One region of the Cobetia sp. AM6 genome, then DNA from elsewhere that is predicted to be linked to it. Evidence: predicted binding sites of a transcription regulator. Region 1 holds the regulator's gene; the other holds the start of a gene.
What was found. Region 1 encodes PhoB, which activates phosphate uptake and scavenging genes when phosphate is short. Its sites were predicted from a motif close to TGTCATANNNNTGTCANA; they were not measured.

Region 1 (8,096 bases):
GGGCGAAGTCGCGCCGCTGATGCTGGTCGGGGTGGTCAAGCTGGCCCCGGACCTGCCGCTGGATGACAGCTTCCCGTGGCTGCATCTGGACCGAAAATTCATGCATCTGGGGCATCAGGTCTATGATCTGGCCTTCCAGAGCAGCGACGCCTTCAGCAGTCGGCCGCTGGTCTACGCGACCGCGCTGGTGCTGGTGGTCGTGATTCTATGCCTCAATCTGAGTGCCATTCGCCTGCGTCACATGCTGGCACAACGTTACAAGGGAGCCACCGAATGAGGCGTGACTCTGAACAGCCCAAGCCCCAGTTGTTTCTTCAGGAGACGCCTGCGCGGCCGGCTGAGGACATCTGCCTGGAAACCCGTCACCTGAGCCTCGATTATCAGGCACGTGTCGGCAAGGAGAACCAGACGCGCCGCGCCCTGGAGGACGTCAGCCTGCAGATCGCGCGCAAGCGCGTGACGGCCTTCATCGGCCCTTCCGGCTGCGGCAAGTCGAGTCTGTTGCGTACCTTCAATCGCATGACCGATCTCGACGAACAGTCACGTCTTTCCGGCAAGGTACTGCTCGAGGGCGAGGACATTCATGCGCGCGGCGTGGACGTGCCGATGCTGCGCCGCCGGATCGGCATGGTCTTCCAGACGCCCAACCCCTTTCCGATGTCGGTCTACGAGAACGTGGCCTTCGGACTGCGGCTGGTCGGCGAGAATGACAAGCGCCACCTCGATGACAAGGTCGAATCCTGTCTGCGCTCCGCGGCGCTCTGGGAAGAGGTGAAGGACCGCCTGCACGACAGCGCGCTGGGGCTCTCGGGTGGCCAGCAACAGCGGCTGGTGATCGCGCGGACGCTGGCGGTCGAGCCGGAGGTGCTGCTGCTGGATGAACCGGCCTCGGCGCTGGACCCCATCTCGACGCTCAAGATCGAGGAGCTGATCCGTTCGCTGCGCTCGCGCCTGACACTGATCATCGTCACGCACAACATGCAGCAGGCCGCGCGGGTGTCAGACGATACCGCCTTCCTGCATGAGGGCCGCCTGGTGGAATTCGCCCCGACCGATCAGCTGTTCACCAACCCGCGGCGCCGCCAGACGGAAGACTACATCACGGGGCGTTTCGGTTAGCGCGCTCATGCGCGAACGTGCAGCCAGGTAGCCCTTTCGTCCTGATATTGCTGACGATGGCGGCCAGATAGCGCCTTTGCGCCATGGGTGAAACATAACTGCAATCAAGTGTCGGCATGCTGAGGGGGAGCCCGCTGTGTCAGTCAGTAGTGGGCCATACTTGTCACGTCATTCATGTCACGCCCCCTGACTCGGTGGGCGACTTTCCGGGAGAGGGAAATGGATATCACCAGCGATTCGCACGGCAAGCATATCTCAGAGCAGTTCAATCACGAGCTGGATGCACTGAAGACACACCTGCTGGCCATGGGCGGACTGGTAGAGAAGCAGCTGCAGGATGCCGTCACGGCATTGCTGGAAGGCGACAGTGAAACCGCCACGCGGGTGCGCGACAACGACAAGGCTGTCAACGACATGCAGCTCAAGATCGATGACGAGTGCACCCGGGTGTTGGCCCGCCGTCAGCCGGCGGCCTCCGACCTGCGCCTGGTGCTGGCCGTCATCCGCGCCACCTCCGATCTCGAACGTATCGGTGATGAATCGAGCAAGATCGCACGCAATGCCATCTCGCTGGTCGAGAATGGCCAGAGCCCGCGCGGCATGGTCGAGGTGCGTCACCTCAGTCAGCACGTGCGCAGCATGGTGCGTGACTCCCTGACGGCCTTCGCGCGCTTCGATACCGACCTTGCCCTCAAGGTACTGCGTGAAGACGCCTCGGTGGATCTGGAATATCAGAGCGCGATGCGCTCGCTGATGACCTTCATGATGGAAGACGCGCGCCAGATCACGCCGGTGCTCAATGTGATGTGGATTCTGCGTGCGCTGGAGCGCATCGGTGACCACGCCGACAACCTGGCCGAGTACGTCATCTTCCTGGTCAAGGGCGTGGACGTGCGTCACACCGATACCCATGATCTGAAGCCGCAGGACCTGGACAAGAAGTGAGCTGACGCGCTTCCCTGCCCCTGTGTCGCCTCTTTCGCCCCGCACCTGCCCACCGGCAGGCCGCGGGGCGATTGCGTCGTGGGAGCGCGAGCGGTGTCAGGCGGCCGACAGCTGCGCCGCGCAGGCGGGAGTGCTAGGGTGTGGCTCCGGTCAGCCCGCTGGCTGGCCGGTTCTTTTGAGATGACGAGGACGTCGCATGATTGATGCCGTATCGGCGCTGGTCCGCGGGACCCGCATGGTCTATACCCCCGGGCTGCGCCGCTTCGTATTCGTACCGCTGGCGATCAACCTGGTGCTCTACAGCATCACGCTGTGGGTGTTGTTCAACCAGTTCGGTGGCTGGATCGATTACTGGATGCTCAAGGTACCGGCGTGGCTGGACTGGCTCAGCTGGTTGATCTGGCCGGTGCTGGTGGTGAGTCTGTTGCTGGTGGTGTTCTTCACCTTCAGCCTGGTGACCAACCTGATCGCCGCGCCCTTTTACGGCATTCTGGCCGAGAAGGTCGAGCATCGTCTGGATGGCACCCTGATCGATGATGATCGCGGCCTGATGAAGATCGGCGTCGACTCGCTGGGGCGTGAAATGGCCAAGCTGGGCTACTTCATCCCGCGCATGATCGCGCTGTTCATCATCGGCTTCATCCCGGGCCTGAACCTGCTCTCGCCGCTGTTGTGGGGACTGTTCTCGGCCTGGAGCATGTCGATCCAGTACCTCGACTACCCGATGGACAACCATCAGGTCAGCTTCGGTGACATGAAGCAGCGCCTCAAGGCGCGCTGGTGGCCCTCACTGACCTTCGGCGCCGCGGTGTTCGTCATGACGCTGGTGCCGCTGGCCAATCTGCTGTTCATCCCGGGCGCCGTCGCCGGGGCGGTACTGATGTGGCAGAGCCACTACCGTCAGTTGCCGGCGCCGCGTCGTTGAGACAGCCTGTCGCAGAGCTGGCTTGTCGCTGAACTGACTCGTCGCTAAGTTGGCACGTCGCTGAAATAGCCGCAGCGTCGTCTGATTGACCAAACGAAACGCCCCGCAGTCGCCTCCTTTCGAGGTGGCTGCGGGGCGTTCTGCGTTGGGCTGGCGTCCGGGTCAGATCATCACTGAATCAGCCCATCACTGGGCTAGCGCACTGCTGGCCTGGGGAGCGCTCGCCTGGCAGGCGCGCTCGTCGGGGAAGCGACAGCGGAAGCGCGCACCCTCGCCGGGGTGGCTGTCGATCTCCAGATGGCCCTGATGACGAATCAGCACATGCTTGACGATGGCAAGCCCGAGGCCGGTGCCTCCCGTGGCGGTGCTGCGGCCCTTGTCGATGCGGTAGAAGCGCTCGGTCAGGCGCGGCAGGTGGACCGGGTCGATGCCGTCCCCGTCATCTTCCACCTCGACCAGCAGGCCCTGGTCATCCGCCTTCCAGCGCAGGGTGATATGGCAGTCTTCGGGGGTGTAGCGCACCGCATTGAATACCAGATTCGAGATCGCGCTGCGCAGCTCCTGCTCCTCACCGCGCAGAGACACGCTGGCATCGGCCTCGATGGAGAAGGTGTGGCGCCCCTGGGACAGGCCTTCGGCGTCGTCGCGGATATGGCCGAGCAGGGCGCTCATGTCGATGCAGCGACCGTTGTCGGACAGCTCGTCGGTTTCCAGGCGTGACAGGGTCAGCAGGTCCTCGACCAGGTGCTGCATGCGGTCGGTCTGGCTCTGCATCTGGCCAAGCCCACGCTGCCAGCGCGGTGGCAGGTCATCGGCGTAATCGGAGTAGGTCTCGAGATAGCCGGCCAGCACCGTCAGCGGCGTGCGCAGCTCATGGGAGACATTGGCCACGAAGTCGCGGCGCATCTCTTCAAGACGATAGAGGCGGGTGACGTCACGCAGCATGACCAGACGCTCGTTGTCACCGAACAGGGTGATGGAGATCTGCAGCGTCAGGTTGTCAGACAGCGGCGACTGGAGCGTCAGCGGCTCGCGGTAGGCCAGCCGATTGAAGTAGTCGATGAAGACGGGGTCACGCAGATAGTTGGTGATGTGCTGACCGCGGTCGTGGCTGGCCTTGAGACCGACCAGCTGCTCGGCCGCGCTGTTCCACCATTCCATGTCACCGTGGTTGTCCAGCATCACCAGGCCGTCGCGCATGGCCTCGGAGGATTCCTGGATACGGTTGAGGATGCTGCGCAGTCGCTCCTGAGCCTGACGCTGGCCCTTCTGGTAGCGGTAGAGACGATCGAGCAGGTCTCCCCAGACGCCATCGCCGGGCGGCGGCTCTTCATGGGGATTGGTGATCAGCCAGGTGTAGAGGCTCTTCAAGTGCTTGAGATGGACGAACAGATACAGCGAAAGACCCAGCGCCAGGCCCCAGCCCAGATGGCCCAGCAGGCCACCGATCAGGCCGAAGCCACCGGCAAGGTAGCCGAGGCGCCATAGCTCGTTGGTCCAATAGCGCATGAATCCCTCAGGCCTGAGCGCTGAAGCGGTAACCGGTGCCGCGGACGGTCTGGATCAGATGCTGATGGCCTGTGCCCAGCGCCTTGCGCAGGCGACGGATGTGCACGTCCACGGTGCGCTCCTCGACATAGACGTTGCCGCCCCATACCTGGTCGAGCAGCTGGCTGCGCGTGTAGGCACGCTCCTGATGCGTCATGAAGAACTGCAGCAGGCGATATTCGGTCGGGCCGACATCCAGCGAGTTGCCGTGGGCGGTGACGCGGTGGCTGGCCGGGTCGAGCATCAGGCCTTCGACTTCCACCGCCTCCTCGACCCCCTTGGGAGTGGTGCGACGCAGCACGGCCTTGAGACGGGCGACCAGCTCGCGCGGCGAGAAGGGCTTGGTGATGTAGTCGTCGGCACCGGCTTCCAGGCCTTGAATCTTGTTGTCTTCCTCGCCCTTGGCGGTCAACAGGATGATCGGCAGCTCCGAGGTGGTCTCGTCACGCTTGAGACGCCGTGCGAGCTCCAGGCCACTGGTGCCCGGCATCATCCAGTCCAACAACAGCAGATCGGGCTTTTCATCGACGACGATGGCGTGGGCGTCCTGGGCATTGTCTGCCTCCAGCACGCGGTAATCCGCCATTTCGAGGGCAACGGCGATCATCTCGCGAATCGAGGATTCATCGTCGACAATCAGTACGGTCTTGGAGCTCATCGCTAGATCCCATGCAGCAGTCGGCGCACGCGCCAGAATGACAAGTCGATGACGATTACAACCCGCTTATATGACAACGAGATGACAACTGCCAGCATGGCAGCTTGCACGCAAGCCTGCCAGCCGCCTTGGAGGCGCGGCAGGCAGGCATGAACCGTGGGCTGGGGAGCAATAGAGGGCAGGGGTCGCTTTAAATTAAATAATACTAATGTTTATGCAGGAGTCAGCTCATCGGCCAGGTCGCCAGGGCGATACCGGCGAAGATCAGCAGACCCGTCCAATGATTGTTGAGGAAGGCCTGGAAGCAGGGCGCACGCTCCCGCTCACGGATCAGGCGTTGCTGCCAGACGAAGGTGACGGCGGCGGCAGCCAGGCCCAGCCAGTAGAAGATGCCCAGCGCCAGCTGCAGGCCGATGCCGATCAACACCGCCAGCATGCCCAGCTGCAACAGGCCGATCATCAGCTTGTCGGCACGCCCGAACAGCACGGCGGTGGACTTGATGCCCACCTTGAGGTCGTCGTTGCGATCGACCATCGCGTAGGCGGTGTCGTAGGCCACCGTCCACATCAGGTTGGCCGCGAACAGCCACCAGCCGTAGGTCGGTACCTCCTCCAGCGTCGCGGCGAAGGCCATCGGAATCGCCCAGCCGAAGGCGGCGCCCAGCACCACCTGGGGCAGATGATGGAAGCGCTTCATGAACGGATAGCTGGCCGCCAGCAGCACGGCGACGATCGACAGCAGCACCGTGGTCAGGTTGGTGAAGCACACCAGCACGAAGGCGGCCGCGACCAGCCCCCCGAACAGCGTCAGCGCCTCGCGCTCCGAGATGCGGCCCGAGGTCAGCGGCCGGTCTCGCGTGCGCTCGACATGCTTGTCCCAATGGCGATCGGCGTAGTCGTTGATCACGCAGCCGGCGGCGCGCATCAGATAGACCCCGGCGATGAAGATCAGCAGGGTCGTGCGCTCGGGAATGCCATCTGCCGCCAGCCACAGTGCCCACAGGGTCGGCCACATCAGCAGCCAGGTGCCGATGGGGCGGTCCAGCCGTGTCAGGGCGAGGTAGTCGGCCAGTCTGGAAGGACGCGAAGCGGCGGAAGTGGATGACGCGGTCATCGGGGCTCCTGGGCGAGTGGTAGTGGGCAAGGGAAGAGAGGGAAACGAGGCCTGTCGGCCGCAAGGCTCAGGCCAGCTGCAGCGCGTGCTGGAAGGCCGGCGTGAAGCCCTCCTGCACCAGCACCTTGAAGCGACCATGCGAGAACATCGAGCGGCGCATCCACAGGCTGGTGGTGCGGGCCAGCGGTCTGGGGCTCGAAAGCACCAGCGGGGCACGGCTGACATCGATGGCGCTGCGGGTCAGGTCGGGCTGGCGAAACAGCCAATGGCCCAGCGAGCGCTCGCCCAGCGTCGAGAGGCGATGACCGTGGGCCAGGTCCAGCGCCGCCAGCGAGCGTGCGATCACCCATGGCGTATCGCCATGACAGAGTGCCACTTCGCGTCGCCAGACATGCCGGCGTGGGCCGATGCCCAGCAGGCGCGCCTCATCCAGCCGCGCGGGGCCGGTGTCCTGCAGCAGCAGGCGCACGCGCAGGCCCTGGATGGGCTGGCCATCGCGTTCATCCTGCTGCTGCATGGCGCTGGCAAGACGCTGGGTCAGCGAGTCCGTCGAGGAGAGCCACGCCCACCAGCCGGCCGGCATGACACCCTGCAGCGCGGCAGCCGGCTGCCAATGACGGCGCACCGCCGCCGAAGCAGCGGGTGCGGCGCGCGTGGGCGAAGGCCAGCGAGGCGCAGGCTGGCACAGGGACTCGGCTGACGAATGAGGCGCCTCACAGGTGGAGGTCTGTGGCGTGAGCGCTGCGCGATGAGGCTCGCCTGCTGGGCATCGGACCACGGTGAATTCCCTGTCAGGATGACGAAATGGCGAGTCTAGCATGGCCGGGCGGCAAGGCCTCCCGCTCAGGCATGCCTGCACTGCTGGCGGGCTGGTATGCTGGGCGCATTCATCGGCGTTCATGACGGACGCTGTTGGCGCTCTTTCATCAGCGCTTCCCTCGGATCGATCTCAGGAGATGGTGCCATGCGCGACCCACGCACCCTTGTCATCATTGGTACCGGCATGGCGGGCATTGGTCTGGCGCGCGCGCTGCGTGCGCGTGACAAGGACAGCCGGCTGATCCTCATCAGCCAGGACAGCGGCCACGATTACGCCAAGCCGATGCTGTCCACCGCCTTCGCCAAGAAGATGTCGGCCACCGACCTGTCGCGTCAGGCGCCGGTGGCGCTGGTGGACGAGCTGAATGCCGAGCTGCGTACCCATCAACGCGTCACTGCCATCGACGGTGATGCCCGCCAGCTATGGCTGGGCGAGGAGTGTCTGGCCTATGACGAGCTGGTGCTGGCACTCGGTGCCGCGCCGCGTCGTCCCTTCCCCGTCGCCGCGGAAGTGGCCTCACGCGTGCAGAGCATCAATGACCTCGACGACTATGCGGCCTTCTGCGCGACGCTGGCGAAGGCCCGCGAGCGTGGGGAAGACGGGCACGTGGTGATTGTCGGTGCCGGACTGGTCGGCTGTGAATACGCCAATGATCTGACGGCGGCCGGCCACCGCGTCACGCTGGTCGCGCCTGAGGAAACTCCGCTGGATGGACTGCTGCCGCAAGCACTGGGGCAGCGTCTTGGCGCGGCGCTGGATGGACTCGGCGTGACGCGCCGCCAGGGCGAGATGGTCGAGACCATCGCCGCAAGTTCAGGCGAGGAGGCCGAGCGTCAGGCCGCGCCGGTCGAGGTGCGCCTGCAGAGCGGTCGTCGCCTGACGGGCTCCGTGGTTCTGCTGGCCACCGGGTTGGCGCCGCGCATTCGTCTGGCGCAGGCCGCAGGCCTGAGCGCCGGCGGCGACGGCA
Region 2 (8,096 bases), 1.9 Mb from region 1:
CGACAGTCCCCTCCGGCCGCGCGGAACATCGCGCATCATTAGGCGATTTCCCGTGCGCGATTTCCGCCAGATACGACAATGCCCGGTCATAGGACCGGGCATTGTCGTTCAGGGCTCATTCACCATCAGGGGTGAGATTTTACTGCGCTGATGGCTGATGGGCTCCTCCTCAGCGGGCGAGGAAGTCCAGGATATAGCGCACGGTATCCTGCGGCTTTTCATCCGTCACCCAGTGACCGGCATCCTTCACCCAGATCAGCTCGGCACCCGGAATGGCATCTGCCAGCATCGGGGCGTAATCCGGCTTTTGGAAGTTGTCCTTGTCGCCCCACAGCACCAGAGTCTTGATCTCGATATTCTTGAGCTCACCGGCGATGGCCTGGGTGTATTCCTTGTTGAGACGACGCATGTTGCGGAAGAAAGCCGCCTTGCCTTGCTCGCTGTTCCACTGGGACACATAGCGCTCGACCATCTCTTCGGTCGCGACGGCCGGATCATGCACACCACTGGGCATGAAGCCGCGCATGGTGCTGATGAATTCCTCGACGCTGGTCGCTTCCTCGACGCCCGGCTCCAGCAGCTGCTTGAACTCCGGAATCGGCCAGGAATCGAAGCATACGCTGTCGATCAGTACTTGACGGCGAACACGCTCGGGATGATTGACGGCCATCAGCTGACCGATACCTCCGCCGATATCATGCGAGACGACATCCGCACTCGCCACACCCAGTGAATCCATCAGCTTGATGAAGATGCGTGTCTGGGCATTGATGGAAACGTCAGCATCCACCGGCATGTCCGACTCGCCATAGTTGAGCATGTCCGGTGCGATGACACGATAATGCCTGGCCAATTCCGGCATCACATCACGCCACATCAGCTTGTTGGTCGGAATACCGTGAATCAACAACAGCGGCTGACCTTCACCCATTTCCTTGTAGGCAATGCGGTGACCTTCGATCATCGCATAACGGGTTTCCAGGGCTTCCATTGTCACGTTGTCGTGGCTCATTGCTGACCTCTTCGCTTGATGAATACTCAATCACGGCCTGGCGAAACAGTGCTATATCGCGGTGATGCCGTGAACGTGGGACCACCTTACGGATTCCTGAGCGATCACTCAAGCACGATTTTGATTGATTGCTCAAAATACGCTTTAATGGCCCCATCAAATTCAAGGGAAACGCCCATGGCCCGTGTCATCAACCGCAGTCTGCTCGATCTTCGTCGCCTGACCATCAACCTGGTGACCTACCCCGAAGGCCACAGCGTGATGCGCCACAACGACCCGATGGGCAGCGGCAGCTACTACAAGCTCAATATCGTGCTCAAGAAGCCCCGCCGGGGCGGTGTCTTCGAGACCGATGGCAGCCTCTTTCGCCTCGCGGACCGCGTGGTGCTGTTTCGCCCCGACCTTCACGAACACAGCGTCAGCCGCATCGAGCGCGGCAAACGCGTGCTGCTGAGCATCGCCTTGCACGCGCCCTGGCGCTGACCCGCAATGGGACTGCGCAAAAGAACCTGAGGCAAAAGCGAATAATGAAACAGATAGCGGGTAGCGCCAAGTGACAAAAAAACGCCAGTCAGCAATTGCTGACTGGCGTTTTTTCCCACCTGAATCCAGGCCAGGAACGACGTGCTCGACAATGTGCTGCCTTGGCTATTCCATCCGGTCCAGCCCGACGCGATAACGGGCAAAGCCCATCTCGTCCTGATCCACCAACGTCATCGGGTAGACCGCCTGGGCATCAATGAACTGCTGCGCATCCTCGCCGGGGGCGGTGGTGAAGCGAATGTCCAGCGGGGTATCGGTGTCGATCGCGGCCAGCCGCCAGTTGTGATCCGCCGCGGGGTCCACCGCGCCCTGCTGCTGTGTCTGGCGCGAGATGTACTGGGCCAGAATGCTGCGATTTTCATCCGGTGACGCGAAAGCGATATGCGACTCTCCGGTGCCGGGGAAGTCCTCGCCGTAGGCGCGATAGTTGTTGGTCGCGAGCAGGAAGACCTCGTCGTCCTTGACCGGCTCGCCCTGGTAGGCGAGTCCCTGAATACGGTGGGCATCGGCGTCGATCAGCGCGCAATTGCCGTCGTAACGCGCCGGCTGCGTGACATCCACCTGATAGTCGACGCCATCGATCACGTCGAAGTTGTAGCTGCGGAAACCTTCCCAGTTGATCAAGGGCTGGGGCGTGGCGAGATCCGGATCAATGCGATGGAACTGGCCGGCGCTGCACTCGAGCCATTCCCGCACTTCCCTGCCGGTGACCTTGAGCGCCACCAGCGTATTCGGATAGAGATAGAGATCGGCGGCATTGCGGAAGCTCAGCTCGCCCGCCTCCATCTCGGTGAACTGGGTCGGATCATTGTGACGGCCGCCGACCTTGAACGGCGCGGCTGCCGAGAGAATCGGCAAGCCTTCCAGGTCCGGGTCGCCTTCGACGAAGCGTTTGACGTAATCGGCCTGGGCGCGATTGACGACCTGGATCGTCGGGTCGTCCTGCACCAGCGCCAGATAGCTCTTCATCGCCGCACTGGCGCGGCCGATGCTGCGATTGACGTACTCGCGCGTGGCGTCGTGCTCATGATCGATCAGCGCCGCCAGTTCGGCATCTTCCGCCACCTGTGCCTCGCCGCCCACCTGAATCGGGCGGGCTTCTGTCTGACCGCTCACGACCCGCCACTGGCCCGAGGCATTGCTCAGTTCGAGATCCATCACGCCCACATGGCTGCCCCAATGCCCCGGCATCATCGCCGGCACGCCATTCAGGGTGCCCCTGGCGATATCGGCCCCCGGTACCTCGGCGAATTCCTCGCTGGGGAAGACGGCATGGGCATGCCCGAAGGCAATGCCATCGATGCCCTCGACCTGCGAGAGGTAATACACCGAATTCTCGGCCATCACCCGATAAGGGTCGGTCGAGATGCCGGAGTGCGGGATGGCGATCACCACATCCGCGCCCGCCCGGCGCATCTCGGGTACCCAGCGCCTGGCGCTCTCGGTGATGTCCTCGGCCGTCAGGCGGCCCTGGAGGTGCTTGCGGTCCCAGGTCATCACCTGCGGCGGCGCGAAGCCGATATAGCCGATCTTCAATGTCTGAGCGTTGCCCTCACTGTCGGTGAAGGCATGGGGGGTGATCTGGTAGGGCGTGAAGTACGGCTCGCCTGTCGTGGCGTCCAGCAGGTTGGCGTTCACATAGGGGAACTGCGCGCCGGACAGCGCCCGTTCGAGATACTCGAGCCCGTAATTGAATTCATGATTGCCGATATTGCCGACATCGTAATCCAATTGATTCATGACCTTGTAGGCCGGGAAGACATCGCCCTCCTCGAGACCCTCCGCCGCCATGTAATCGCCCATCGGGCTGCCCTGGATGAGGTCGCCATTGTCCAGCAGCACGCTGTTGGCCACCTCGGCACGCGCCTGCTTGATCAGACTCGCCGCGCGGACCAGACCGATGCGCACGCTGGGACGGTCCTTGTAATAGTCGTAATCCATCACGTTGGCGTGGATGTCGGTGGTCTCGATCACGCGCAGTGACAGCGTCGCGGCATTGGCTGGCTGAGCGATCATGAAGATACCTCCGAGACTGGCCAGGCCAAGGATGGCTGCCCGCAAAGGCGGCTTGCGCCGACGTCCGGGGTGCTGCGCAACACCTGGCGCGTCAGACGCCCGTTGATCTTCGCTAGCCGATGAAGCATTCGCCATCTCTCACTTCCTTGTCATGGGGGGATGTGCCAGTGCCCCTTGGGGGCAGCGCTCCATTATTCAGATGCCGACGCCTCAGGCAACTGGCGGTCCCTGCCCGCCAGCCAGCCGACACCCGCCATCAGCACACTGAGGACGGCGCAGACCATCAGTGCCAGCTGCCAATTGCCCTGCATATCGTAGAGCGCGCCGATCAGCGGCGGCCCCATGGCCGCGAGCAGATAGCCCAGCGTCTGCGCCATGCTCGACAGCGACGCCGACTGCATGGCATCGCGCGCCCGCAGCCCCATGAACGACAAGGCGAGAATGAAGCTGGCCCCGGAGCCCGCGCCCAGCAACAGCACCCACACCAGTGCCCACTTTGGCATCAGCCATAGCCCGATGAATCCCGCCAGCGACATGCAGGGCGTCGCGAAGGCGATCAGGCGTTGATCCTTCAGGCGCGGCATCAGGGGCACCAGAATCAATCCCGGCAATGCGGAGGCCAGCTGGAGCAGGCCATGCAGCGAGCCCGCCTTCTCGGCCGAGAAGCCATTGTCCGCCAGTATGCTCGGCAGCCAGCTGTTGACGGTATAGAACAGCAGCGAATTGATGCCCATGAAGAGCGTCACCTGCCAGGCCAGTGGCGAGTGCCACACGGCTGCCTGACGCACCGGACGCGCGGCACCCTTCTCGGCACCCTTCTCGGCTTCCTTCGCCGCCGCCGGCAGGGAGCGACGTGACAACTGCGGCCACCACACCCCCATCGTCACCAATGGCAAAACGACCACTATGAGCATCGCGTACTGCCAGCCAGCGCTGCTGCCCTGGGCCAACGGCACCATCAGCGCCGAGGCGATGGCGGCCATGATGCCCATGGTCAGCACATAGCAGGAGGTCAGCAGCGCGACATGCTGCGCAAAGCTGCGTTTGACCAGACTGGGCAGCAGCACATTGCCCACGGCGATGCCCGCCCCGATCAGGCCGATACCCAGATAGAGCGCCAGCATGCTGCCCTGCACCCGCAGCACGATGCCCGCGGCGATCGTCACCAAGGCGAGGAAGAGACTGCGTTCAAGCCCGAGACCTCTGGCGAGGCGCGGCACCCAGGGCGAGACGACGACGAAGGCCAGCAGCGGCAGGATCATCAACAGGCCAGCCGCCGTGGCATTGAAGCCCAGCGCCGCCTGCAGGCGCTCCAGCAGTGGCGCGATACTGGTGAAGGGCGCACGCAGGTTCATGGCGATCAACAGGATACCGGCGATCAATACGGCCGGATGGCTCAGTCTCCGGACAGGAGACGAGTGGCAGAGTTCAGTCATGAGGCGCTCGCAGCGATCGTGAAATGGGGTAATGGCGGGACGACACCCAAGAGATGAGTCCGCGCACAGAGTGAGGCTAGCTTAATCCCCTCGCCCACTGCAGAATTGAGCCATCATGACATCAGATCACTGAAATCAGACAATCTGCGAGCCGCCATGTCAGTGACCACACCCGTCCTACCGTCATCGCCCGGGGTCAGCACCCGTGGCCCCGATCAGGTGCCCTTCTCCAGCAGCGTCTGCGAGCACGACCCGGACATCTACGAGATTCCGGCCAGCGCACTGCATGTCGAGACCGGCCAGCAGGTGATGGAGGTGCCGATCCACCAGCATCGCAAGGGACAGCTGGTGATCGCCCTGCATGGCGTGGTGACCAGTCGCGTACCGGAAGGTCTGTGGATGGTGCCGCCGCACAGCGGGGTCTGGATTCCCGGCAACCTGCCCCACAGCAACCACCTGACCCGTGGCGGCCGCGTCTGCCACCTGTTCATCGAGCCCGGTGCGCTCGAGATGCCAAGCCACAGCTGCACGCTGTCGATCTCGCCCCTGCTGCGTGAGCTGGTGTTGCGCCTGGCGGAGCTGCCCCAGCCGTATCCTGAACAGGGGCCGACCGCGCGGCTGGTCGGTGTGCTGCTGGAAGAGCTGGCCTGCATGCCCAGCGAACGTCTGCACCTGCCCTTGCCCGAAGACCCGCGGCTGACCCGCATCAGCGATGCCCTGATCAAGACCCCGGACGACCGACGCACCCTGGCCGAGTGGGCAGGCGAACTGGCGATGAGCGAACGCACCCTCGCCCGGCTTATCCAGCGTGACACCGGCCTGAGCTTCAGCCGCTGGCGTCAGCAACTGCACCTGGTGGTGGCGATTCGCCTGCTGGCCGAAGGCATGAGCGTGCAGCGCGTCTCGGAAGACGTCGGCTATCAGTCCGTCAACGCCTTCATCAGCATGTTCAAGAAGCTGCTCGGCACCACGCCCGCCCGCTACCTGCAGGAACGCGAGCAACGCCGCTCGGGCAGTGGCATGGGCGGCGCGTGACGGCGTCGCTTACTGAGTGGCCGCCTGTGCCACGCTGACGGCCAGCGCTTCGACGGAATCCACGATCGGCAGCCGGTCATCGAGCAGATGGCTGATAATGGAGAGCTCGGTGCAGGCCAGCACCAGCACATCGGCTTTCTGCGCCACCAGGTCAGCAGCTGCCTGACGGAAGGCTCCCCCGACGGCGTCATCACTCACCTGGCCTTTCTTGACGCTGCGGATCACCTCCAGCATCGCGTCCTCATCCTGGGGATAGGCCAGCGACAGGCCACGCGCCGCGATGAAGCCTTCGTAAAGGCCAATCTTGCGCAGTGCCGGGGAACACAGCATGCCGACACGTGCGCCCGGCCACTGCGCCGCCACCCGGTCCAGGGTGCGCTCGACGATATGCCACACCGGAATCGAGACGGCGTCCTGCGCATCCTGCCAGTAGTAGTGGGCGGTGTTGCAGGGCATGACCAGAAAATCACACCCGGACTGCTCCAGTCGCTGGGCCATTTCCGCGATGGCAGGCCCCGGAGAGACATCGCCCCCTTCCAGCAGAGCCTTGATGCGCGACGGCACCTTGGGATTGTTGTCGACCACCATGTGTACATGGTCGATGTCATCCTCGGCCGGTGTGGCCTGGATCACCTGCTGCATGAAGGCCACCGTGGCATCCGGCCCCATGCCGCCCAACACGCCCACGACGATATGTTCTGCGCCCGAGGCGTCATGCGAGCTGCTCATTGGTCGTTCTCCGACAAAACTCTCACTGAAGATCAAGGCTCGAGAGGATGGCGACGTGGCCGGCATCCTCTCGAGAAACTGTTTCATGAGGCACTGTTCACGAAGGGCTGTGTTTACGAGCCACAGCCCTCCGCTGCGCCGCTAGAAGCCCATCATGTCCGGCAGCCACATCGTCAGCTGCGGCACGAAGGCCAGCAGCAAGGCGATCAGCACCATGGTGCCGACCAGCGGCAGCGCCCGCACCGAGATCTTCTCGATGGACACATTGGCGATGCTGGAGCTGATGAACATGTTCTCGCCCAGCGGCGGGGTCGAGAAGCCGATCCCGAGACTCACCACCAGCACGATCCCGAAGTGCACCGGGTCGACGCCCAGCTCCACCATCACCGGCAGCAACACTGGCGTGACGATCATGATGGTGGCCAGAATCTCGATGAACATGCCGACGATCAGCAGGAAGGCGATCACCAGCACCCACACCAGCCACAGGCTGTCGGTGATGTTGAGGATGCCCTGGGCGATCATGGCCGGAATGTGGTGCTCCACCAGGATGCGACCGAAGGCGGTGGCGGTGAACATGATGATCAGCACGCGACCGGTCAGCCAGGTCGTGTTCTGGAAGGCTTCATTCAAGCCCAGCAGCGAGGACTCCTTGTGAATGAAGACACCGACGAACAGCGCATAGAAGATCGAGACGACGGCGGCTTCGGTCGGTGTGAAGAGGCCGCTGTAGATGCCGCCGAGGATGACCACCGGTGCCATCAGTGACCAGAAGCCTTCCTTGAGCACCTTGAAGACACGCGCCTTGTCGTACGGCTCGCCCTGGGCCTGATAGCCGTTGCGCTTGGCGGTGATGTAGTTGGCGATCATCAGGGCCGCCCCCAGCATGATGCCCGGGATGACACCCGCCATGAACAGCGCCGAGATCGACTCGTTGGCGGTCACCCCGTAGATGACCAACGGCATGCTGGGCGGAATCACGACGCCCAGTCCGCCAGCGGTGGCGGTGATCGCCGCCGGATAGCTGCGGCCGTAGCCACGTTCGATCATCGCCGGGATCACCAGCATGCCCACGGCCGCCGTGGTCGCCGGCCCCGAGCCGGAAATGGCACCGAAGAACATGCAGGCCATCACCGCCGCCGCCCCCAGGCCACCTGCGGCCGGGCCCGCCAGCTCTTCAGCGATACGAATCAGACGCCGCGCGATGCCGGCGTCGCCCATCAGGGCGCCCGCCAGAATGAAGGACGGCAGTGCCATCAGCGGGAAGGAGTTGATCGCCGAGAACGCCAGCTCCACCAGCGAGGTGATGTCATCACCACTGACGA

Region 2: a site for PhoB is predicted at 3,708-3,725, ahead of CLAM6_RS07705 (bifunctional 2',3'-cyclic-nucleotide 2'-phosphodiesterase/3'-nucleotidase). Genes of this name have one in related genera too.

What each region holds. Positions count from the first base shown of each region.
Region 1 covers NZ_AP021868.1:4,155,768-4,163,863, reverse strand. The annotation lists gene pstA (phosphate ABC transporter permease PstA) at 1-277, shown strand, start outside; gene pstB (phosphate ABC transporter ATP-binding protein PstB) at 274-1,119, shown strand; gene phoU (phosphate signaling complex protein PhoU) at 1,339-2,064, shown strand; gene cysZ (sulfate transporter CysZ) at 2,261-2,989, shown strand; gene phoR (phosphate regulon sensor histidine kinase PhoR) at 3,176-4,498, opposite strand; gene phoB (phosphate regulon transcriptional regulator PhoB) at 4,506-5,195, opposite strand; gene ubiA (4-hydroxybenzoate octaprenyltransferase) at 5,419-6,309, opposite strand; gene CLAM6_RS17405 (chorismate--pyruvate lyase family protein) at 6,377-6,934, opposite strand; gene CLAM6_RS17400 (NAD(P)/FAD-dependent oxidoreductase) at 7,274-8,096, shown strand, end outside.
Region 2 covers NZ_AP021868.1:1,793,996-1,802,091, reverse strand. The annotation lists gene CLAM6_RS07720 (GNAT family N-acetyltransferase) at 1-42, shown strand, start outside; gene CLAM6_RS07715 (alpha/beta fold hydrolase) at 170-1,012, opposite strand; gene CLAM6_RS07710 (hypothetical protein) at 1,190-1,495, shown strand; gene CLAM6_RS07705 (bifunctional 2',3'-cyclic-nucleotide 2'-phosphodiesterase/3'-nucleotidase) at 1,661-3,571, opposite strand; gene CLAM6_RS07700 (MFS transporter) at 3,763-5,007, opposite strand; gene CLAM6_RS07695 (helix-turn-helix domain-containing protein) at 5,164-6,042, shown strand; gene CLAM6_RS07690 (aspartate/glutamate racemase family protein) at 6,052-6,771, opposite strand; gene CLAM6_RS07685 (TRAP transporter large permease) at 6,913-8,096, opposite strand, start outside.